Regions from separate parts of the Aerococcus sp. NPDC058936 genome, predicted to be linked through region 2. Evidence: predicted binding sites of a transcription regulator. Region 2 holds the regulator's gene; each other region holds the start of a gene.
The links. The regulator Rex, encoded in region 2, represses fermentation and respiration genes when NADH is low (regulators of the CRP and FNR family bind a similar motif). The targets are predictions, from matches to a motif close to TTGTGAANTANTTCACAA.

Region 1 (5,909 bases), on a different contig from region 2:
GAATAAGTCACGGATCTCATCATCTTTTGCCCACATAACTTTTGGTGGAGCGTCGTGGCCGTAACTTTCCATAACCGGGAAGAATAAATGTTCTTTCCGGTTGTAATGGTTATCAAATTGCCCGATGATATCATATTGACGTTTAAGTCCTTTAATCATTCCATCAGACAATTCTTCAACCGGCATTTCTTCAAAGGTATCCAGAATATTGTTAATCCGTAGCAGGGCAGATCGTAACGCCATATTCTCTTCTTTGAATACTGTTACGGGGTGTCCGGGGTGATCAGCATCGGGGGCTTTACCATCTTCAATCGTACCTTTGAACAGATTCGCGTGAACATTACATAGCTTAAGAACATCTTGAAACGTAATCACACTATCCCCATACATTAATTGATGCTCCATCATGGAGATTTCAATGGCACTCACACCCGTGAAATGCTCATTAAATTCATCCTGAACTGATTCAGGATTTGCTCCATGATGCAGTTTAAGAAGAATACCTTCTAATATATCTATGCGATTGTCTGTATTATTACTCATTCACGTCACCTCCGATGACAGTATAGCCGTTCCATTGTAGTTCATTCACTAATTGTTCCAAAGGAAGGTTGATTAATTTGCAGCCTTGTTTTAGTGTGACAACTTTTCCAACCGATTGTCTCATGGCTGGATTAGCTAAAGGTTTAAAGCCTAAATCGACAAGAATGTCGAGAAGTTCAGGGTGTGAATCAAGGACTTGTTTCACAGGTCTATTAAGGTCTACTTGATTTTCCATTTTCTTACCCCTTATAAAATTCGATTGATATTAAATCTATTTATGTATAAACTAAACGTACTATATTACATAATACTAGCGAACAAAAACTTCATAAGCAATATTCATAAAATAAATATATTATTTAAACGAAAGGAACATCTTTTATGAATGAAGAATTTGGTATTCTATTCAAAAACGAAGCATTAAAGTACGAAGAAGAGTTACTAGAGCAATTAACAGGAGTCATCGATCCAGAGTTAGGCATAGATATTGCGAACTTAGGCCTAATATATGAAGTAGATATGGATGAAGCAGGGAAGGTTGAAGTCATAATGACTTTAACAACTGCCGGTTGTCCCTTAGCAGACTTCATTGATAGTGACGTGAGATATCAATTAGCTAACTTTGATAAAATTACTGAAATCGATATAAAAGTTGTCTTTAAACCGCATTGGGATTTATCTCGCATCTCAAGCTTTGCTCGTATTGCTTTAGGTATTCCGAGTGATTTTATTCCGAATTAAATTAATATTTAAAAGTCCTGTCTAACGATGGGGCTATTTTTGTACAATGTTCTAAAATTCACATAAATAATTGTTATATCCTATTGCTTATTGTTATATCCTATTGCTTTAGGTATAAAAATAGTTTATCATATGTGTAATTAATCACAAGTTTAGATGTTTGCTTCGAATTTATATGGGGGGGATACCATGGAAAAATTAAAAAACGAAAAAATGAATGTTAATCCTTGGGAAGGTTTTACAGGGACTAAATGGCAAGAGTCAATTGATGTTAGAGATTTTATTCAAGAGAATTATACTTTATACGAAGGTGATGATTCATTCTTAGAAGGTGCAACGATTGAAACTTTCCAATTATGGGATCAAGTAATGGAACTAACAAAAGCAGAACGTGATGCTGGTGGCATTCTAGATATGGATACTAAAGTTGTATCAACAATTACGTCACATGATGCGGGTTACCTGAACAAAGACGTTGAAAAAGTTGTGGGTGTTCAAACTGACAAACCTTTCAAACGTAGTTTACAACCATTCGGTGGAATCCGCATGTCTGTTCTATCTGCAGAAGCATATGGCTACAAGATTGATCCAGAAATTGAACATATCTTTACAGAGTACCGCAAAACTCATAACCAAGGTGTATTTGATGTATACACACCTGAGATGCGTGCTGCTCGTCGTTCAGGAGTAATTACAGGACTTCCAGATGCTTACGGTCGTGGACGTATTATCGGAGATTACCGTCGTGTTGCATTATACGGAGTAAACCGTTTAATGGAAGAGAAACAAAAAGACTTCGCAAATATTGGTAACGGACAAATGAACGAAGAAGTTATGCGTCTACGTGAAGAAGTTAGTGAACAATACCGTGCCTTACAAGATTTAATTGAATTAGGTAATATTTACGGCTTTGATTTAACTCGTCCAGCTGAAACAGCGCAAGAAGCATTCCAATGGTTATACTTAGGATACTTAGCGGCAATTAAAGATCAAAATGGGGCAGCAATGTCATTAGGTCGTACATCTACATTCCTAGATATCTATATTGAACGTGATCTTGCTACAGGTGTGCTTTCAGAAAAAGATGCGCAAGAATTAGTTGACCATTTCGTTATGAAATTACGTCTAGTTAAATTCTCACGTACACCTGATTACAACCAATTATTCTCAGGAGATCCAACTTGGGTCACTGAAGCAATCGGTGGTGTTGGGATAGATGGACGTCCACTAGTAACTAAAAACTCATTTAGATTCTTACATACATTATCAAACTTAGGACCAGCACCAGAACCAAACTTAACTGTGTTATGGTCACCAAGCTTACCAACTCATTTCAAACGATTTGTTGCGAAGATGTCTATTGACACATCAGCCATTCAATATGAAAATGACGACATTATGCGTCCAGTTTACGGTGATGACTATGCCATCGCATGTTGTGTGTCAGCGATGGAAGTTGGTAAACAAATGCAATTCTTCGGTGCGCGCGCGAACTTAGCAAAAGCATTATTATATGCAATCAACGGTGGTGTCGACGAAATGTCGAAAGCACAAGTTGGACCAAGCTATCGAGCAATTACTTCAGAATACTTAGAATATGATGAAGTGATGGAACGTTATGATGACATGTTAGAATGGTTAGCAGGATTGTATATCAATTCATTAAACGTTATCCACTACATGCACGATAAATACAGCTATGAAAGTATTGAAATGGCTTTACATGATACAAATGTAAAACGTACGATGGCTACAGGTATTGCTGGATTCTCAGTTGCAATTGATGCTTTATCAGCAATCAAATATGCAAAAGTTAAAACAATCCGTGATGAAAATGGTCTAGTTGTCGATTATGAAATCGAAGGTGAATTCCCACAATACGGTAATAACGATAAACGTGCCGATGAGATCGGTGTTGATTTACTTAAAGCATTCATGACTAAAGTTAAGAAACATCCAACATACCGTGATGCTATCCATACAACATCAATCTTAACTATTACATCAAACGTTGTTTACGGTAAGAAAACTGGTAACACGCCAGACGGTCGTCGTGAAGGAGAGCCATTTGCTCCTGGAGCGAACCCGATGCACGGACGTGATACTCATGGGGCGTTAGCAAGTTTACTTTCAGTTGCTAAGATGCCTTACGAATATGCTTTAGATGGAATTTCAAATACATTCTCAATCATTCCAAAAGCATTAGGTAAAGATGAAGAAATTCAAAAAGATAACTTAGTGAATATGTTAGACGGATATATTAAAGAAGGTGGACACCACTTAAACGTTAACGTGTTTAACCGTGAAACGTTATTAGATGCGATGGATCACCCAGAAGAATATCCACAATTAACTATCCGTGTATCTGGTTATGCTGTAAACTTCATCAAATTAACTAGAGAGCAACAAATGGATGTTATTAACCGTACAATGCACAGTTCAATGTAATCACTTAAGTTTTAGATATCTTGTTGAAAGGGGGATATATCTTGTCAGAAGTTAAAACACCAATTATTGGGAACGTCCACTCGACTGAAAGTTTCGGATCAGTTGACGGACCAGGGATACGATTCATCTCTTTTATGCAAGGATGTCGTCTACGCTGTCAGTTTTGTCATAATCCGGATACTTGGAATAGGCGTGGGGGAACACCTTATACTCCGCAAGAATTATTCGATGAAGCCATACAATACCGATCTTTTTGGGGTAATAGCGGCGGAGTAACTGTAAGTGGGGGAGAACCTTTACTTCAAATCGAATTTCTGATTGAATATTTCAAAATTTGTAAAGCACATGGTGTCCACACAACGATTGATACGTGTGGCGCGCCCTTTACTTTAGAGGAACCATTCCGCTCACAATTTGAAGAACTGATGAAGTATACTGATCTGTTCTTATTTGATATTAAGCATATTGATCCAAAAGGTCATGTAAAATTAACAGGCGTGCGCAATGAGAATATCATGCAGATGGCTGAATTACTTTCAGAGTTGAATATACCTGTTTGGATTCGTCACGTACTTGTTCCAACGCGTACGGATTACGATGAGTATCTGATTCGATTAGGCGATTATGTTGAAACTTTATCAAATGTTCGCAAGTTCGAGGTGCTTCCATATCATAAACTAGGTGTCTACAAATATGAGGCACTTGGAATTAAATACCGTTTGGAAGGAGTCGAACCACCGACTGCAGAACGGGTCGAGAATGCTAAAAGATTGTTGAGAACAGAACGCTACAAAGGATATTTAGATGATTAAATAAAGCGACATAATTAAAGCGTAACACTTTAAAACAGTGTTGCGCTTTTTTATGTATTTCTAGCAAATATTAGCAGTTAAAGAATGGAAATATCAGTATCAATATCAATAAAACAATATCAATATTGTTATATAACAGAATCTTAAGTATGTTCATTTAATCACATAAATTGATTTACCATTGAATGAAACAGCATAGATAACTGTTACAACACCTGATAAAAATCTATTATATTAACATTTTTAACAAAAAACTTCTTTACTTTCGTTTGTGAAAAGAGTAACATGTAATCAAAGATAAAGAAAAGGGGAGCATAACAATGACGGAATTAATTGAAAAAGATGTTATCGGAAATGTTAATTACATGATTAATGGTTTAGTAGAAAAAGGTTTGGTTGCTTTAGAGGAATTCGATTATTTTAATCAAGAGCAAATTGATCACATTGTAGCGAAAGCTTCAGTTGCAGCTTTAGATCAACATGGTACTTTAGCAAGACATGCGGTTGAAGAAACTGGCCGTGGTGTATTTGAAGACAAGGCGACAAAGAACTTATTTGCTTGTGAGCACGTTGTAAATTACATGCGAGATATGAAGACAGTTGGTGTTATCAGTGATGATGAAGTGACGGGGATCACAGAAATTGCTGAACCTGTTGGAGTTATTTGCGCCATCACTCCGACAACGAATCCGACGTCGACAACTATTTTCAAAGCGCTCATCGCATTAAAAACTCGTAACCCAATCATTTTTTCATTTCACCCGGCAGCACTTGAGTCATCGGCTCACGCTGCTCAAATCGTTCGAGATGCAGCGATTGAAGCAGGTGCACCAGAAAACTGTGTACAGTGGATTACAGAACCATCGTTAGATGCAACGAATGCATTAATGAATCACGATGGGGTTGCGACAATCTTAGCCACTGGTGGAAATGCCATGGTTAAATCAGCTTACTCATGTGGTAAGCCAGCGTTAGGAGTTGGGGCAGGAAATGTGCCAGCTTACGTTGAAAAGACAGCAAACGTTAAGCAAGCAGCTTATGACATCGTATTAAGTAAATCATTCGATAACGGAATGGTATGTGCTTCTGAACAAGCCGCAATTGTTGATAAAGAAATCTATAAAGAATTTAAAGATGAATTAGTAAGCTATCATGCTTATATCGTAAATTCAAAAGAGAAAGCACTATTAGAGGAATTTTGTTTCGGTTCTAAAGCATTCAGTGAAAACTGTGCTGGCGCAAAATTAAATAGTGAAATTGTTGGGAAACCAGCGACATGGATTGCAGAACAAGCAGGTTTCACCGTTCCGGAAGAAACAAATATTCTAGTAGCAGAGGTGTCAGAAGTTGGACCAAACGAACCAT
Region 2 (5,909 bases):
TTCCAGATTTTAAGGCCGCAGCCGCGCCACCACTCGAACCACCTGGATTGCGGTTGGTATCAATCGGTGAATTAACCGAGCCAAAAGCTTTAGAATCACTAATCCCCTTAAAACCAAATTCAGGCACGTTAGACCGACCGACAGCGATAAAACCTGCCTTTTCAACAGCTTGAACAAAATTGTCCGTCACCGTCGCCAGGTTATCTTTGAGTAATGTCGACCCACTCGCAGCCAACTGACCCGCTTGTGACTGACCAAGATCTTTAATTAAAGTTGGTACCCCGAAAAATGGTGGTAAATCCGCTTTTTCTTGCGGGCTCATCTTAGCTAAAAGTGCGTCATATTCATCTGCTTTTGCCAAGGCATCCGAATCTTGACGCCAAACAACCGCATTTAAAGTCGGGTTCAAAGCTGTCATATTCTCTAAAGCAGCAGTCACAACCTCCTTAACTGACAACTTGCCCTCTTTAATTTGTTCAGCATAGTAGCTCGCATCTTCTGTAAATAACATTATCAAACGCCCCTTCAACCATTCCGTATTTTTTCAGTTCAATAAATCCATAGCCTTATTATAATCAAATCCCCTTACTGAAAGATAGGTTGAACCCTCAATCACGAAAGAGCGTAAAAAAAATAGGACCGCAACATCACTGTCACAGTCCCATAGTTCGCTATTTATAGGGTATTCGATTTAATCAGCCAATAATCGGCAGATAAATATCTCTCACCCTAGTCGGGTTCGAGCCTCCGGAGAGGTCTGCGTTTCAGATTAGGTTGTTGCTGACTTTGTCAGCCACTGCCCTAATCTTCCATCGTTCCTCTCTTAGCGTCGGCTCTCTCACCCTGTTTTTTATTTTTAATACATACCTGCACTTGGATCCATTGCTGGCATTTGTGGTTCAGGTTGTGGTTGGCTTGCAACAGCTGCTTCAGTAGATAGGATTAATCCAGCTACTGAACCTGCATTTTGCAATGCTGAGCGAGAAACTTTTGTTGGGTCAACAATACCTTCTTCAATCATGTTTACCCATTCAGAAGTTGCTGCGTTAAAGCCAACACCTTCTGCTTGCTCTTTCAATTTCTCAACAATTACAGAACCTTCTAAACCTGCATTTTCAGCGATTTGACGTACTGGTGCTTCTAAAGCACGTAAGACGATTTGTGCACCAGTTTGTTCATCACCAGCTAATGTTTCAGCTAATGCAGCAACTGCTTCTTTAGCATTGATAAAGGCAGTACCACCACCAGCTACGATACCTTGATCAACAGCCGCACGTGTGGCATTTAAAGCGTCTTCGATACGTAATTTACGTTCTTTTAATTCTGACTCAGTAGCCGCACCAACTTTAACAACTGCAACACCACCGGCTAATTTAGCTAAGCGTTCTAATAATTTCTCACGGTCATATTCAGAAGTTGTTTCTTCAATTTGACTACGGATTTGGGCAACACGTTGTGCTAATTGCTCTTTGTCGCCCGCACCCTCAACAATAGTTGTTTCATCTTTTGTGATTACAACGCGGTTAGCAGAACCTAATTGATCAATTGTCGTATCTTTTAATTCAAGTCCTAGATCTTCAGTAATGACTTGACCACCTGTTAGGATAGATAAATCTTCTAACATTGCTTTACGACGGTCACCAAATGCTGGCGCTTTTACCCCAACAACGTTGAAAGTACCACGAATTTTATTCAAAACTAGTGTTGGTAATGCTTCACCGTCAATATCGTCAGCTACCAATAGTAATGCCCGGCCTTCTTGAACAACTTGTTCTAAAACTGGCAAAATGTCTTGGATATTAGAAATCTTTTTATCTGTTAATAAAATATAAGGATTTTCTAAAACAGCTTCCATCTTGTCGTTGTCAGTTACCATGTATTGAGATAAGTAACCACGGTCAAATTGCATCCCTTCAACGACATCTAGAGAGGTATCAATTGATTGAGATTCTTCAATTGTGATGACGCCATCTTGACCAACTTTTTCCATTGCTTCTGCAATTAAGTCACCAACTTCGCTGTCGCCTGATGAAATTGATGCAACGTTAGCGATTGCGCCTTTAGAATCTACAGGAACTGAGATTTCAGATAAACGATCTGCGGCTACGCGAATTGCTTTGTCAATTCCTCGACGAACACCTACTGGGTTAGCACCAGCAGTAACGTTTTTCATACCTTCAGTTACAATTGCTTGTGTTAGAACAGTGGCAGTTGTTGTACCGTCACCGGCAATATCATTTGTTTTTGAAGCTACTTCAGCAACTAGTTTTGCACCCATATCTTCAAATTTATCTTCTAATTCAATTTCTTTGGCGATAGTTACACCATCGTTAGTGATTAGCGGTGAACCATAACTTTGGTCTAAAACTACATTACGACCTTTTGGTCCTAAGGTTACTTTCACCGTATTAGCTAGTATATCAATCCCACGAACCATAGATTGACGTGCATCTTCTGAAAATTTAATATCTTTTGCCATTTATTCATTCACCTCATAAAAATTCATACTGTTATTAATCTGTAAATATTGATAAATTGACTAATCTACAATTGCGATAATGTCGCTTTCTTTAATAATTAATAATTCTTGACCATCATATTCAAATGTTGAACCTGCATATTTTTCAAATAGAACGCGGTCGCCTTCTTTCAATTGTGATGTGAAATCTTCTGTATTCTCAGCAACTGCTTCAACAACACCTACTTGCTGTTTTTCTTTGGCAGCTGACGGTAACACAATACCTGAAACTGTTTGCTCTTTAGCCTCTTCAACTCTCACAACTGCGCGTCCGTTTAATGGTTTAATCATTTACATGTCCCTCCATTTATATAAAATATCTGTCAAATCCAAGCTAAATTACTTGGTTTTTTAGAGATTAGCACTCTCTTCAGTCGACTGCTAACCTCTACATTTCCTATATTAAAACATTCAAATATGAATTGCAAGAGAAAGATTGACTTTTTTTGACCTATTTTCCTTTATAAGTCGAAAACCTTGATTTTAAGCGGAAATTAAGGTAATTTTAGTAAGTGAAATCTAAGGTTAACTTTGACCAAAGTCAGACTAATCTTGAAGAGAGGAATGTAGTTGTTGAAATTAAAAGGACCAGTAATATTCCTATTACTATTCAAAGTCTTATTTATCTTTCTAGCGCTCAGCTTTGCCATTCGTAGCGTAGAAGATACCGGTTGGGATTGGGCAGTATACCTAGCCATCGGTATTGCAGCCTATGAAATGATGGATTTACTCAAAACAATCGGTATAGTACGGCAGTTAAAATCTAAATAACAACCTGAAAAATAACAATTTTTAATAAAAATTGCAAAGTATTTAACGTCATTTTAGATCACATATGTGAAACTTAACAAACTTTCAGGCGATTTAAAACATACAGAATAGGCCGAGAGAAAAACATCTCGGCCTATTCGCTTGTTTATTTATATAGTTTTTGAATCTTGCGACTATTTTATCCAACTGATTCATTAATTAGCAAGAACTAAATTGCCAAACAAGAATGCCACTCAGGTTACGTTGCTATAAATCTTTCCAACTCAAAGTGTGGCATAAATAAAGTTTTTAACAATCGATACCTGCAACCTATGCCCAAGACTTGCGCTTAGCTAGCATGACTTAGATGGCGTAATAGGCAAAGTGAAAGCCTACCAGAGACCTATGTTGAAAATGATTTTAGTAAGTCAAAGGCTTACATGATTGCATAATATACTAACAAGTAATTACGAATTTGTTGAGATGAAGTAGATCAATGTTTGTAATTCATTGGTGAAGTCTACATCCTGCACTCTGATGCTATCCGGTACATCTAACCTCACTGGCGTAAAGTTCAAGATACCTTTAATTTCTGCTTCTTCTAATGCAGGAATCATATTTTGGGCAACTGCTTCAGGTACCGAGAGAATGACCACTTCAATATCCATTAATTTCAATTGCTTTGTTAAATCCTTCATGTCATAAACAGGTACCCCATTGTGGACTGTTCCAATGATATCTTGGTTGATATCGAAAGCTGCACCAATACGGATATTGTTTGATTTCTTGAAGTTGTAGTTTAATAAGGCATTACCAAGGTTACCAACCCCTACAAGGGCTACTGTTGTTAAACGGTCTTGGCTTAAAGTCTTACCAAAGAATTCTAATAAGGCATCGATATCGTAGCCGTAACCACGTTTACCTAAAGCCCCAAAGTATGAAAAGTCACGTCTAATCGTTGCACTTTCAACTTTTACTGCTTCACTTAATTCTGTTGAAGAAACGCGTGTTTTCCCCATGTTTTTGAATACGCGCAGGTAGCGATGGTATAGTGGTAATCTTTTGGCTGTTGCTTTGGGTATTTTACGCATGTTCAGTCCTCTTTCTTATTCTGAAATGATTTCTTAGACAGTATACCAAGTTTGTGAAATTAACACAAGAGTGCGTACTCACTAAATTTTAAACTATGTTAAAAAATGCAATATTTTATAAAAAGTTTCCAGCGAATGCTCAAATCTTTTTGTGGTAAAATGATTAAGACTATAAATGAAAGGATCATGCCTATTATGATCATATTACAAGGTTCAAATCTATCTCGACGCTATGGCGTTGAAGTAATTTTTGAAAACGTACAAATGACTATCCAACACAACAGCCGAATTGCGCTAGTTGGCCGCAACGGTGCCGGTAAGTCGACATTATTAAAAATGTTAGCCAACATTGAAGCACCTGATGATGGCCAAGTGTCCTTGACTAAAGGGACAACTATTGCTTATATGGACCAACACACTGCGGTTTCTGGTGACCGGACTATTTATGAAGAAATGGTTTCTGTTTTTGAACCCGTTATTAAATTATTGGAAGAATCAGAAACAGCGGCCCTAGCCTTGGCGGACGAAGAGCTCATGCAAGATGCTGAAGCCTATGAAGCTGCCTTAAACCGATATGACAAACTTCAAGAGGACTTGATTCGTTTTAACGCTTATGGTTACGAATCAGAAATTCGGATGGTCTTACATGGTTTCAAATTCTTTGATGAGGACTACGACCGTAAGATTTCGACGCTTTCTGGTGGCCAACGAACTCGTCTGGCTTTAGCGAAAATCCTACTAGAAAAGAAAGACTTATTGATTCTCGACGAGCCGACTAACCACTTGGATATTGAGACATTAACTTGGTTAGAGAACTATCTACCAAAATACCCTGGCGCCTTATTAATCGTGTCCCATGACCGGTATTTCTTGGATGCTGTGACCAATGAAACTTATGAAATGGCCCACCAAGGTATTCATTATTACAAGGGGAACTACTCTTTCTACTTGAAGGAACGGGTACAGCGTGTCACCCTGCAAATGAAGGCCTACGAGAAACAGCAAGAAGAGATTGCCAAATTAGAGGACTATGTAGCCCGTAATATCGTTCGCGCGTCTACCACGAAGATGGCCCAATCCCGTCGTAGGCAGTTAGAGAAAATGACCAAGATTGAAAAGCCATTGAACGATGAGAAATCAGCTCGTATCCAGTTTTCAGTAGCTGAACCTTCAGGGAACGATGTCTTACAAGCCAATAAGTTAGCGGTTGGTTATAGTCCAGACAATGTTTTAGCTGAACCCATTTCTTTCCAATTGCGGAAACAAGAAGCCATTGCCATCGTTGGGCCAAATGGTGTGGGAAAATCAACTTTATTAAAAACAATCATTAAACAAATCCCTGCCCTACGCGGTACCATCGACTATGGCGCTCATCTACAAATGGGTTACTATGACCAGGAATTAGGGAATCTAAATTCGAAAAAGGATGTCCTGCACGAATTGTGGGATGAACATCCGACGATGATGGAGCGGGATATTCGGACCATTCTTGGATCTTTCCTATTTACTGGAAACGACGTGACCAAGTCCGTTGCCACCCTTTCTGGTGG
Region 3 (5,909 bases), on a different contig from region 2:
TATGATACTGGTTTAATTGGTGCCATCCATTCAGGCTGGAAAGGGACTGTTCAAGATATCGTATCAGCCACTTTTGCACAAATCAAAAATGAAAACCCAGATATTTACATGGGTAACATCAAGGTTATTCTTGGTCCTTCGATTGCACAGAAATCTTTTGAAGTTGACCAAGATGTGGCGGACCAATTTAAGGCCCTTGGTTATGCGGATGACTTTATCCAATGGGATGATGGTCGCGGGAAGTATTTAGTGGATAATCAAGCAACGGTTGCAGAGCAATTAAAACGTGTTGGTGTCTTGGAAAACAATATTACAGTATCTGACCAAGATACTTTAGCAATGGTTGATGGTTTTTCATACCGCTTAGACAAAACACCTGGTAGACATTTCAACTTTATCACGAGAAAAAGGTAGCAGTATTTATACATTATGTAGTAAATTAGTAAGCCTTCGGCTTTTGCTTTTTCCTATCATTGCCTTAAAAAGCAGTAGGACCGTCTTCAGTCTCGGTCTGAAGACTTGTCTGGCGACACAATCTGTAAGGCGTACACGCCAAACAGATTGTTGTGGGCCATCCCTCCTTTTTACTGCTAAGGCATGCTAGGAAAGCGTCAGCCTTAGCTTTGATATTACAGATCTCATGACTTGGAATTTCTCATTAAATAATAATCAATAAATAAGGATTTTCAAGATTATTGAATATAAAATGTAGTCTTTGCTTAAGCTTATTCAACTATGGTCTATAAAATGGTATGTATTGCCAAAAATATTTCTATGTCTATTTTCAAATATGGTCATTAAAAAACCAGCTGTTGGGAGTCAGCTGGTTTTTTGTAATCTTTCGTTTTGGGAGGAGAAAGATTTATGAAGAAAAGTTTGGTTTCTTTATTGGGTATGCTTATATAATAAGCGATACCTTTGAAGAAATTATGAAAATATCAATCAAAATTGTGTTGATTTTGTGATGAATAAGTTACGAATTGCTAAAGCTGTTTTTCTAATCTAAGAATTTTATTAGTATAAAATTTCCATGAAACATCATTATAAACCACTTATTTATCAACGTTCCCCACCCGATGTAACATGAATGTGACAGCACTTTCATCAGTATTTAGGTATGCTAATTTACGAAGATACGAGTCGGTAATCGTTTGATTATCATTTTTCTATAGAACAGTTAGGAGGTGGTAGCTATGGAGCACAATATACAAACATCAAATTTATGGAATTACAAACCTGCTCAATTTAATCCCTGGTTGGCAGATAAAAGCAGCCATTGGACTTTATGATATAATTTCTTTGATGAAGTCACCCGAAGCTTATGTTTATCCAACAGTCAATATGCAAAATATTATCGCAACATCTCCTAGAGGTACAGAAGTTCTAATTGGCCAAAACACAATTACAAAAGTATATAGTAATTCTGCTAGGACCAAATTAGTAAAGACAATATCTCGTACCTATTGGATCGGATAGATGGGAAAGTTTAAAGAGTGTCCACGGTTCGTATTTTTGAATAATGGATTAACCATCTAAGTACAACTGCTAAATACTTATAAAGTTTCTCTATAAAATAGATAACTCGCCAACAACAGATAGGTGTTCATATGAAAAAAGTCTTAATCCCTAGAAATATAACCATTCTATTACTCGTCATATTTGCTTTGGTCACCTTTATCTTCCAAGAATCCTACAAATACAACCGTATATTTTTAGTCTTATTTATACTGAACTTGATTTGGGGGATATACTACGAAAAGAAGGGGCACTAAGGAACGCTTAAACTATATTTAGGCATTAAAAAACCAGCTGTTGGGAGTCAGCTGGTTTTTTGTCATCTTTCATTTTGGGAGGAGAAAGATTTATGAAGAAAAGTTTGGTTTCTTTATTGGGTATGCTTATATAATAGGCGATAGCTTTGAAGATATTGTGAAGATTTCGTCGAAAATTGTGTTGTTTCTATGACTTTAAAATTATAAAAGTTTAAACCATTTTTTCAAACAACAATAAAAAACCAGCCGTTGGGAGGACGACTGGTCTACTTGTCATCTTTCGTTTTTGGGAGGAGAAAGATTTATGAAGAAAAAAGTTTGGTTGTTTGTTGGGTATACTTATATACTAGACGACACTTTTGAAGATATGATGAAAATAACAGTCAAATTTGTGGTGAATCTGTGATGGATTTTTTACAAATATATTAAGGCTAGAGATATGCCTAGTCTGCTAGGGTTAGTCGGTGAATAATATCCGCATAATCTGGGTATTGATTGAGTAAATCTGCTCGTTTGAATAATTCAAAGTCATCGTATTCAAAGCCTGGGCTAACCATGCAGGAAACTAATGAATAGCTATCTGAGTCTTCAACTGTTGAGCCGAAAATAGTCCCCTTTGGTACGACTGCTTGTAGGACTTGCCCATGTTCAATGTCTGTGCCTAAGGTGACTTGTTGATAGTCACCCTCTGCTGTAATCATGTGGACAGTTAGTGGGCTGCCGTAATGGTAGTACCAAACTTCATCGGCTGTTAAACGGTGGAATCTTGATGGATTGTTGCTTGTTAGGAGAAAGTAGATGCTGGTATATAGCGCACGTGGTTTTTGGTCTTCTAGTTGGATGGTTTGATCTGATTTCAATACTTGATAGAAAAAACCACCTTCTTCATGCCCTGCCATCTTGTAGTGGTCGATCCAAATTGATTTATCTTTCATATATTTCCCCTCCAGAATATTTGCTTTTCTTCTTCAATAGTATCTATTCTTCCAGAATTTTGCACTATTTTTTATGTCATTTGTGCCCACAATGTTACGAATCCAATTAATACAATCGCGTACATAATTTGTCGATATTGTGAAAATATTATCAAACTACTCCTCTTTTTATAACTTATAACTGGTTAACATCTTGTTTTTAAAATAATCGCTTCACGTTTATGCTAGGCTATCCTCATGAGAAATTTGACCATAATATTAAAAAAATATTGCAAGGAGACAAGCTATGAGCGATATGAATATTTCGAGTTTCATGAGTAAAATCGACGGTGCAGTTGCCAAGAAGGACGCCCTTTTTGACCAGTCAAAAGTCCGATATTTGTTGCGGGCTATTTACGCGGGTATATTCTTAACCCTGCCAACCGCTATTGGTGTCTTGGTTTGGGATGCCATTGCTGTAGACTACCCGTCTTTGGGTAAAATAAGCTACGCTTTGATATTTCCGTTAGGTTTAGCCATGATTATTTATTTGAACGGTGAGTTGGCTACTTCAAATATGATGTACCTTTTCGCAGGTGCACATCGCCGGAAATTATCTTGGTCAAAAGCATTAACCATTATCTTTATTTGCACTTGCATGAACTTATTAGGGGCTGCTATTGTTGGTATAATCATTGGCCATTCTAGTATCGCACACTATTTTAATGCTGATTCTGCGATCATGACCATGATTAATGCGAAATTTGATAAAGACATTTGGACCTTATTCATAGACGGGATTCTCGCAAATATCTTCGTCAATATCACTATTATGGGGCAGATGAAAATGAAAGATGATAGTGGCCGCCTACTATTTATCACCGCCGTTATTTTCCTCTTTGTTTATGGTGGGTTAGAACATATTATTGCGAATTTCTCGCTAATGAGTCTCGCTTTCTTCTCAGGTAATGACCTGGATATAATGGCCGTGTTGATCAATTGGATCTTCGCATTTATGGGCAATCTAGTAGGTGGCGGTGTTATCATGGGGCTAGGGTATAGCTTCCTAAATAGTGAAGAGACAAGATATCTCGACTAAGTCCAGATGATGCGGTAACCAGAAAAGTATAAAGAATGTCGCGCGATTTACATAGAACATCCTAAAAAAATAATAGACCAAGGGGTTGCATCTGTTTTGATGTCCCCTTGGTCTATTTTTATGATTCTTATTCGTTCAACAGGTTGAACAACCGCTAGCCATTTATGCTTCTTCTGCTACCATCAAACTAAACTGCCCAGTGAGTGTGATTTCTCCTAGGCCACTTGGTAGGATGAAGGCATCTGCTGCTTTCACGTCCCAATTCTTGTCGCCAACAGTGATTTGTCCTTGACCATCAAGGACTGTACACAATTGATACTTTTCGGATAATTTGATGTGCAAGTTATCTTCGACTGTCCATTTTGCCACGGAGAAGTATTCATTGGTCCAAAATTCCTGGATAGACCCGCCTGGTAATTCAGTGATGTGCCCATCCGCTAGGGTATCCTGGTGCGGGAAAGTGGTGACATCCGCTGACTGTTGGATGTGTAGGTCGCGCTCATTACCGTTCGCGTCCTTACGTCCGTAGTCATAAACCCGGTAGGTGGTGTTAGAACTTTGTTGGGTTTCGAGGATTAATACGCCACCACCGATAGCATGGATAGTCCCTGCTGGCACGGCGAAGAAATCACCGGCATGAACGGGCACCTTACGTAACAGTTGGTCCCACTCGTTCTCTTCGATCATTTCTAGGAACTGTTCTTTATTTTGGGCATTGTGACCGTAAATCAGGTAGGCACCTGGATCCGCGTTCATAATATACCAACACTCCGTCTTCCCAAGGTCATTTTCATGGGCTAGTCCATATGCATCATCCGGGTGCACTTGGACGGACAAGTCTTCCTTGGCATCAATAATTTTGATTAATAATGGAAAACGGTCAGCCGCTTCTCCCAAGAAGATTTCTGGGTGCTTTTGGTACAAGTCAGATAAACTTAAGCCGGCAAGGGATTCAGGTGACGTCACAATAGATTGCCCATGTTCATGTCCTGAAATGACCCACGCTTCTCCCGTCTGGTCTGAAGGGATGTCTAGATTAAATTGACTGCGTAATTTTTGTCCACCCCAGATTTTTTCTTCTAGGTAGGCTTTTAAGAATATGGGTTCTTGCATCGTCACTACTCCTTGTCTTTGTTCCCTCGTTTAAAGGGGTTTTTGAATAAGTTGGCTAAGTTACTTTGTTGTGCGACGAATTTTTCTCGGGGTAGGTACTTGCGCATTGCCCGAAGACTATCTTTAGCTTCATCGACAACAAATTCCAGGAGTTGGCCTTCATCGGTTTCAAAGTAGAAGCCGCGGACGTAACGTCCTTTGAAGAACATTTGCACGCGGATGCGTGTAATGTTAACCCATGGAATTTGAATGAAGCCTGGTCCGTTCTCCTCGCGAAATTCGACACCCTTATCGCCCACCATCAGTAAGCCTGACTTAGGGTCGATAGGGTTGATCATCGCATTCGCTTTGGAGACGAACGTAACTTCAGTATTTAATTGTGCTACCATCTTAACCCATGATACCTAATACATAAAGAACGATACCGATCACAAAGATAGAGAAGATCAAGGTAGTTGCGCTCACTTTACGTTTTAATAGGTACATACATGCTAATGTTAATAGTAACGGCATCATACCAGGTAATAATTGGTTGAATACATCACCTAATGATGTTTGCGTTGTTGTATTTACTAATTGACCTGATGAAATTTGGTTAATCACATCACGGAAGCTGTCAGCTGTTACATTGCTGTTGTTAGCTGCTTCAACTAAACCATCAAAGTTTACAATAGCATCTTGTTGGTTTGTTACTTCAGAGATTACTTTTGGGAAATTCATGGTTGTCCAACGAGGTACCAATACCCCCATAACGAACATCCCTAAAATAGATGCCCCAACAGTGATTTTTTGAATGATACCACCAGACAAGTCTTTTGTAATTTCAGAACCTGCACGGTAACCTAATTCTTGTGTATACCAAGTGAAAGCTACACGGATTAAGTTCCAAAGTACGAAGAATAAGATTGGTCCTAAGATAGATTGGCTTAAAGCAAGTGATGCAGCGAAGGCACCGATTACTGGACGTAAAGTACCCCAGAAGATGGGGTCACCCACACCAGCAAGAGGACC
Region 4 (5,909 bases), on a different contig from region 2:
TGGTACGTTTTGCAAAAAGCATCGAACCTTTCCAACTAAAGTGAAGGTTCGATGCTTATAGACGTTTATGAAGTTAAATTTAACTCAATATTTCTCAACAAAAGACTTCAATCTGATGGTTATGCCGTTCTTTAATCTTGCCTTCATCAGCTAATTGATGCAGGGATCGGCTAAGTGTTTCAGATGACATGCCTAAAAATCCTGCTAAAAACCGCTTCGTTTCCTCGTGATAGAAGATTCGGTGGCCATTCACCAACTCGGCTTCCTTACAAATGAAATTGAATAACCGGTCTTTTGCGGTACAAGTAGATAATAACATGGATTGCTCTTCTGAAGCGTGTAGCCGCTGAGACAAGGCTTCAATCATCTTAAGGGATAATTGCGGGTAGTCCATCAGCAGTTGTTTAAATTGTTGATTTTCAATCAGGTAAATTTCACTTTTTACCATAGCTACGGCATGCGCCTTGCGGATACCTTCAAATAGGGCTAGTTCACCAGTAAATTCCATCGGTGCAATCATCCGGATGATTTGTTCGTTTCCCAACTCTGATAATCTAAAGATCTTTACTTTACCAGTTAATACAAAGAGAAAATAGTGGGCTTCTGTATTGGTTGCGTAGACCACTTCATTTCGTTTGTACAAGCGTTTAGTAAAATAAGGGACAATTTGTTCTAGCGTTTGACAATCCAGCTCTTTGAATAGGTCAAATTGTCTTAGATCATTGATTTTATCCTGGGCTAACATATTTTCACCTCATTGTTATTTACTTTCTACTTGTTTAGCTAAAGCTTTGGCAAAAGCAACCGCATCGCCGACATACCCGACATCTGATTCTTTAAAGATAGCGGCTTTAGGGTCCTTATTTACAGAAAATACAAATTTTGCCTGATTCATCCCGACAGTATATTGGATGGCGCCTGCAATCCCGAAATTCAAGAGTAATTGCGGTTGGATAGTGACCCCACTTTGACCAATTTGCTCGTCATGTGTGTACCAGCCGTTCTCTGCTAGGGGACGGGTAGCACCAACTTTTGCGCCAAGTAGGTCGGCTACTTTTTCAGTATAGACTAAATTGTCTTGCATCTTCATCCCGCGGCCAACAGCAACAACCTTATCTGCCTCAGTGATTTGATTCGTTTGTGGTTGACCTGGAATTCGTTCCAAGACTTGGTAGGTATAAGGCCGTTCTAAGGCAATCGTTAGGTCTATAATAGCACCTTGACGGGTATTGTCAAAGGGGAGAGTGTTAAAGACATTTGGCCGGACTGTGGCCATTTGTGGACGACGGGTTGGTGTTAGAATTGTACACATCAAGTTGTCCCCGTATGAGGGTTTAATCTGTAGCAACTGCCCCTTATCATTGATAGATAGGTCGAGGCAGTCTGCGGTTAAACCAGTTTGCAGGGCACCTTGTAGTCTTGGCGCTAAAGCTCTCCCTTTAAGAGTGGCTGCGAATAAAATAATATTTGGTTGGTAGTCGTCAGCTAATTGCTTGATAGCTGTTTTTGATAATACAGGGTCAAAGTCAGCGAATAAGTCATTTTTCACAACTAACACCTGGTCAGCGCCGTGGCCAATAAGACTTGCTGCGTGATTAGTTTGACTTGTTTCTAAGAGGATGGCTGTTACACTATCTTGGCTATTTTGACTCATTTCATGGGCTTTACCCAATAATTCTAGCGTTGAAGGGTGGATGGTTTCTTCTGAAATTTCAGCAACCACCCATATACCTGATGATTTTCCTTGATTCATGGACTTACCTCCTTAGATGATATGTTTGTCTGACAAAATGGCTAACAATGCTTCGGCCGCTTCCGTCGGCGACCCTTCAAGCATGGTCATTTGACGGACTGATTCTTCCGGCACAAAGCTTTCAGTCACAATAGTAGGGGACCCTTTGATACCGATTCTATCGAGGTCACAATGTAGGTCACCCTCGTTCCATACCGTAATCTCTTTTTGCATAGATTGTTTAATCAAAAGAGGCGATTGATACCGCGGTTTATTGATTTCATCACCAACACTCATAACTAAGGGGTAAGAAACACGGATGATTTCTTGGTCCACTTCCAAATACCTATTGACATCAATGGTTTGATTAACTGAATCAAGGTCGACTATACCAGATGCGTTGGTGATTTGTGGTAGATCCAACTCTTCAGCAATTAATGGGCCAACTTGTCCCGTATCCGCATCAATTGCCTTTAAACCTGTCAAAATAAGATCCACGTTCCCAATCTTGCGTACAGCTTGAGCTAGGGTATAAGCAGTTGCTAAGGTATCTGACCCAGCAAAGGCACGTGAAGATAGTAGATAAGCCTCGTCACAACCCATGGCTAGGGCTTCATGCAAGCTCAATTTAAAAGAATCAGGGCCCATGCTGACAACAGATACTGTACCACCAAATTTTTCTTTTAACTGAACAGCAGTCTCAATGGCATGTTCATCAAAGGGGTTAATACGGCCGCGAACACCACTCCGAATAAGGTTATTCGTTTCTGGGTCAATTTTAACGTGGTTAGTGATAGGGATTTCTTTTATAAATACGACGATTTTCATAGCGTAAATTCCTCTCTAGATTCAAATAAGACTGAATTTGCGATGTCTAATTGGAGTTTTTCATACGCACCTTCAGCATATTGTAAGGCCTTAGCGTCACGCCATAAGTGCTCAACTGGATATTCTTTGGAGTAACCATAAGCCCCAAAAATCTGCATAGCGTGGTTAGCTGCTTTCAAGGCTTGGTCTGAGCCAAATAATTTAGCGGTTGTTGTCTCCATCTTATGGTCAACTTCTTGATCTCTTAACCAGGCAGCTTGGTAGATGATTAGTTTTGTTGCATGTAAGCCCATGGCAATATCAGAGATTCTAAATTTAATCCCATCAAGGTGAGACATCTTACCACCAAATAGTTCACGCTCTTGAATATAGTTGATAGAAGCTTTCAAGGCGGCATCTTGAATACCAGCCGCTAGTGCACCCATTAAAAACCGGGCTGTATAGTGGGCATTGTGTCCAATTTCCATCCCTTGGTCAATAGGACCTAAGCGGTCAATATCCGGTACAAGGGCATCTGATAAGTAAATATCACCGACTGGACATCCGCGCATCCCCACAAAGTCTTCAACACGACCGTTTTCAAAACCAGGATTTTGATTATCTAAGATAAAGACAGTCCGGCTATGTTCAGTATCTTTTTCAGGACTGGTAATTGCTAAAATAAGGTACATAGAAGCGGCTTTAACTCCGTTGGTTAAGAAAGCCTTATTCCCGTTCAACAACCAACCATCTGGAGTCTGAACAGCTGTTGTTTGTTGGGTAGAAGCATCAGATCCACTAGCTGGCTCAGTTTGTCCAAAGGTAAATAACTCCCGATTAGCCCTAGGTAACCAACGGGCCTTGATCTCTTCACTACCATAAACGACAAGCTGGTCGATTGCTTTCCAGTGGGCTTCAAGGGTAAAGGCAACACCGGGGTTAACTTTTGCTAGTTCAGCAATCACCATAGTCTGCGTTACAAAGTCGTAGCCAGCGCCACCATAAGCCTCAGGGACAGCAATCCCTACAATCCCAACATCCGCCATTTTATCTGTTAGGTCTTGTTGGTAGCCTTCCTTTTCAATCTCTTCGTATCTTGGGGCAATTTCTTTTTCCGCAAACTTTTGAATCATCTTACGGAGTAGTTCTTGTTCATCAGTGAATTTAAAATCCATGTATTTTCACCACTTTCAGTATATTGTGTACTATTTCACCACCCAAGTATACGCTAGTCAGATTGTCGTTTTCCTTGACTAATATCAAACTTTTGACGAAAAAAGATTAAAATTAAAGTGCTTACATAGGTTTGTAGAACCGCAAATATATCTTATAAGTTTAAGTGAAGAGCGTCACAAAAAAAATCTAACTTAACAATCGCCTAAATCGCTAAGTTAGATGTCTCTTAAAATATAAAAAAGTATGATACGACGACAAATAGAATGGAAAATAAGGTACCGATTAAATAGTATTCGGCGAATCCTTGGTTCTCCTCAATCAGTTTGAAGCGGGCAATAGACTTTGCAGTATAGATTAAGCCGATGGAAGATAGGGCATTTAATGACAGGAATATAGCTGATAAAATTCGTTCTAAATTCCCAATCATAGCGCCTGCACCAGGAACAGTGACTATTTCAGTTTGGTCAACTTTATCGTCGGTGTAATTTTGATATTGATTGAAAAGCACTTTAAAGGTAACGTTCGCGGGTTTGGTTATTAATACCGTCAGTAAGGTCCATTTCAAGACCAATGTAGGTAAGGATACGGAGACGTCACGGGATGCCGGAAAAACAACCTGACTTAAGACGACAATCAATGAAATGTGTAGCAATTGATCAACCAGATAAATATAAGGAATCGGTTCTGCCTGGAATATCCACTTCCGCTGTAGGGTCACCTTCAGTAAATCAATTATGATATGTCCTAGCCATACAGCTGAAAATAAGAGAATCATATCCGACTGCCAAGTGAGTATCCATGATATAAACAAAAGTAATCCATGGATAGCTAGGTGTCTAGCAAGAGCGGCGTGACTCTTTCTCTTGGCTTCTGACAGTTTCTCACTTTGAAAATGGTAATCACCTAGAAAGTGAGCAATTAATAATACGAGTGTGATGGCATTATGAATCAGTATCATCGACCTCCTGAATGAAACGTGCCAGCTGTTCTTTTCCAGCTAGATAGATTTTAATATTGGCTGAATTTAGTCGTTTACTTAAAGCTGAGGGAGATAATTCTAATTTTTTAGCAAGTGCTTTTTGATTAAACGATTGCTGGTAAATCCCCGTCTCTAAAAGTCCATTGAAGACATATAGCTGGGTTTTAGTCCAACTTGACCGGATAGTATCCGTCAGTAAGAGCAGGGTATTGATGGTGTCGTCTTTTCTCTCTAGACCAAAAAAGGCTTGACGTAAATTACCGCTGTAATCGTGTTGCTTGACTGATTCAATGGCGCTTCTAGCGTGCCAGTATGCGGGGCCATCTGCGCCTATACTGACTTCAGGATCAATCTCTGTGGCTATTGACCCGTAACCAATCCCAAAGCGAATGGGGTGGGGAATGAGTCGTTGGATGTCATCTATCATTTGAAACACTTGGTAATGAGGTTTAATCAACACTTGAAATTCATCACCTAAGGTTATCGTTAATTTTGACGCGATGATGTCACCGTAGTTTTGGTTAATTGTAGCAAAACTTTCTAATAAGTTTTCTTGTAAGTTTTCTCGGTCAGCTGATTTTTTTGAATCAATTAAGTCACCGATAATCGCTATATAGTTCTTAGACATGAGGCACCTCCTTGATGTCCATTATAACGGAAATTACCTTTAATTGCCACTATAACGGAAATTAAAATGGTTAAAAATATCCCTTATTTAGGAAATTTATAAAAATTGCCCTTATTTCCGGCATACTTCGCAATGTATACACTACATCACGCCTGTTCGAAAATTGATGTGTTTCATTTTTAGACCACTAATGACCGATATTCGATCATTTATCATAAAATCCTGAGTGCTATACTACGAGACAAGCTATTAGAGACCTATTGTTAACAAATGAAAGCAAATCTTGATAAATGATTGGAGGAATATGTATGTTAAAAAAAACTAAGCATACCTAACAGCCGCCTTAGTAATCTATCCCATCATTGCTTACAGTTTTGGCGTATCCTATATTTCATTATTTAAATCCATCTCTGACTTGAGTTTTATCGCATTCATTACAGGCGGTTCAAGTGTTGTATTACCATCACTTAGCGACTGTTTAGAAGAAAATAAAGTACCAAAAGTAATCTCATCAGGCGTAACGTGCCTAGGCTACACACTAAATCTAGGCGGTGCAGCTATCTATGTATCTTTAGCCATTTCCTTTA

Region 1: the regulator Rex is predicted to act here: its motif matches at 1,417-1,434, upstream of pflB (formate C-acetyltransferase).
Region 3: the regulator Rex is predicted to act here: its motif matches at 2,845-2,862, upstream of ACFW0C_RS03620 (formate/nitrite transporter family protein).
Region 4: the regulator Rex is predicted to act here: its motif matches at 3,738-3,755, upstream of ACFW0C_RS07400 (acyl-CoA dehydrogenase family protein).

What each region holds. Positions count from the first base shown of each region.
Region 1 is NZ_JBHYKZ010000001.1:32,964-38,872, forward strand. It holds gene ACFW0C_RS00185 (DUF438 domain-containing protein) at 1-543, opposite strand, end outside; gene ACFW0C_RS00190 (DUF1858 domain-containing protein) at 536-778, opposite strand; gene ACFW0C_RS00195 (metal-sulfur cluster assembly factor) at 925-1,284, shown strand; gene pflB (formate C-acetyltransferase) at 1,474-3,732, shown strand; gene pflA (pyruvate formate-lyase-activating protein) at 3,774-4,544, shown strand; gene adhE (bifunctional acetaldehyde-CoA/alcohol dehydrogenase) at 4,865-5,909, shown strand, end outside.
Region 2 is NZ_JBHYKZ010000002.1:137,427-143,335, forward strand. It holds gene ACFW0C_RS02035 (amidase) at 1-511, opposite strand, end outside; gene groL (chaperonin GroEL) at 857-2,479, opposite strand; gene ACFW0C_RS02045 (co-chaperone GroES) at 2,540-2,809, opposite strand; gene ACFW0C_RS02050 (hypothetical protein) at 3,089-3,289, shown strand; gene ACFW0C_RS02055 (redox-sensing transcriptional repressor Rex) at 3,736-4,359, opposite strand; gene ACFW0C_RS02060 (ABC-F family ATP-binding cassette domain-containing protein) at 4,555-5,909, shown strand, end outside.
Region 3 is NZ_JBHYKZ010000003.1:153,741-159,649, forward strand. It holds gene pgeF (peptidoglycan editing factor PgeF) at 1-414, shown strand, start outside; gene ACFW0C_RS03615 (cupin domain-containing protein) at 2,216-2,707, opposite strand; gene ACFW0C_RS03620 (formate/nitrite transporter family protein) at 2,994-3,785, shown strand; gene manA (mannose-6-phosphate isomerase, class I) at 3,948-4,898, opposite strand; gene ACFW0C_RS03630 (DUF956 family protein) at 4,904-5,287, opposite strand; gene ACFW0C_RS03635 (PTS system mannose/fructose/sorbose family transporter subunit IID) at 5,289-5,909, opposite strand, start outside.
Region 4 is NZ_JBHYKZ010000008.1:56,368-62,276, forward strand. It holds gene ACFW0C_RS07385 (Crp/Fnr family transcriptional regulator) at 95-745, opposite strand; gene ACFW0C_RS07390 (electron transfer flavoprotein subunit alpha/FixB family protein) at 761-1,753, opposite strand; gene ACFW0C_RS07395 (electron transfer flavoprotein subunit beta/FixA family protein) at 1,766-2,560, opposite strand; gene ACFW0C_RS07400 (acyl-CoA dehydrogenase family protein) at 2,557-3,714, opposite strand; gene ACFW0C_RS07405 (DUF3307 domain-containing protein) at 3,942-4,673, opposite strand; gene ACFW0C_RS07410 (SatD family protein) at 4,657-5,322, opposite strand; gene ACFW0C_RS07415 (dicarboxylate/amino acid:cation symporter) at 5,672-5,909, shown strand, end outside.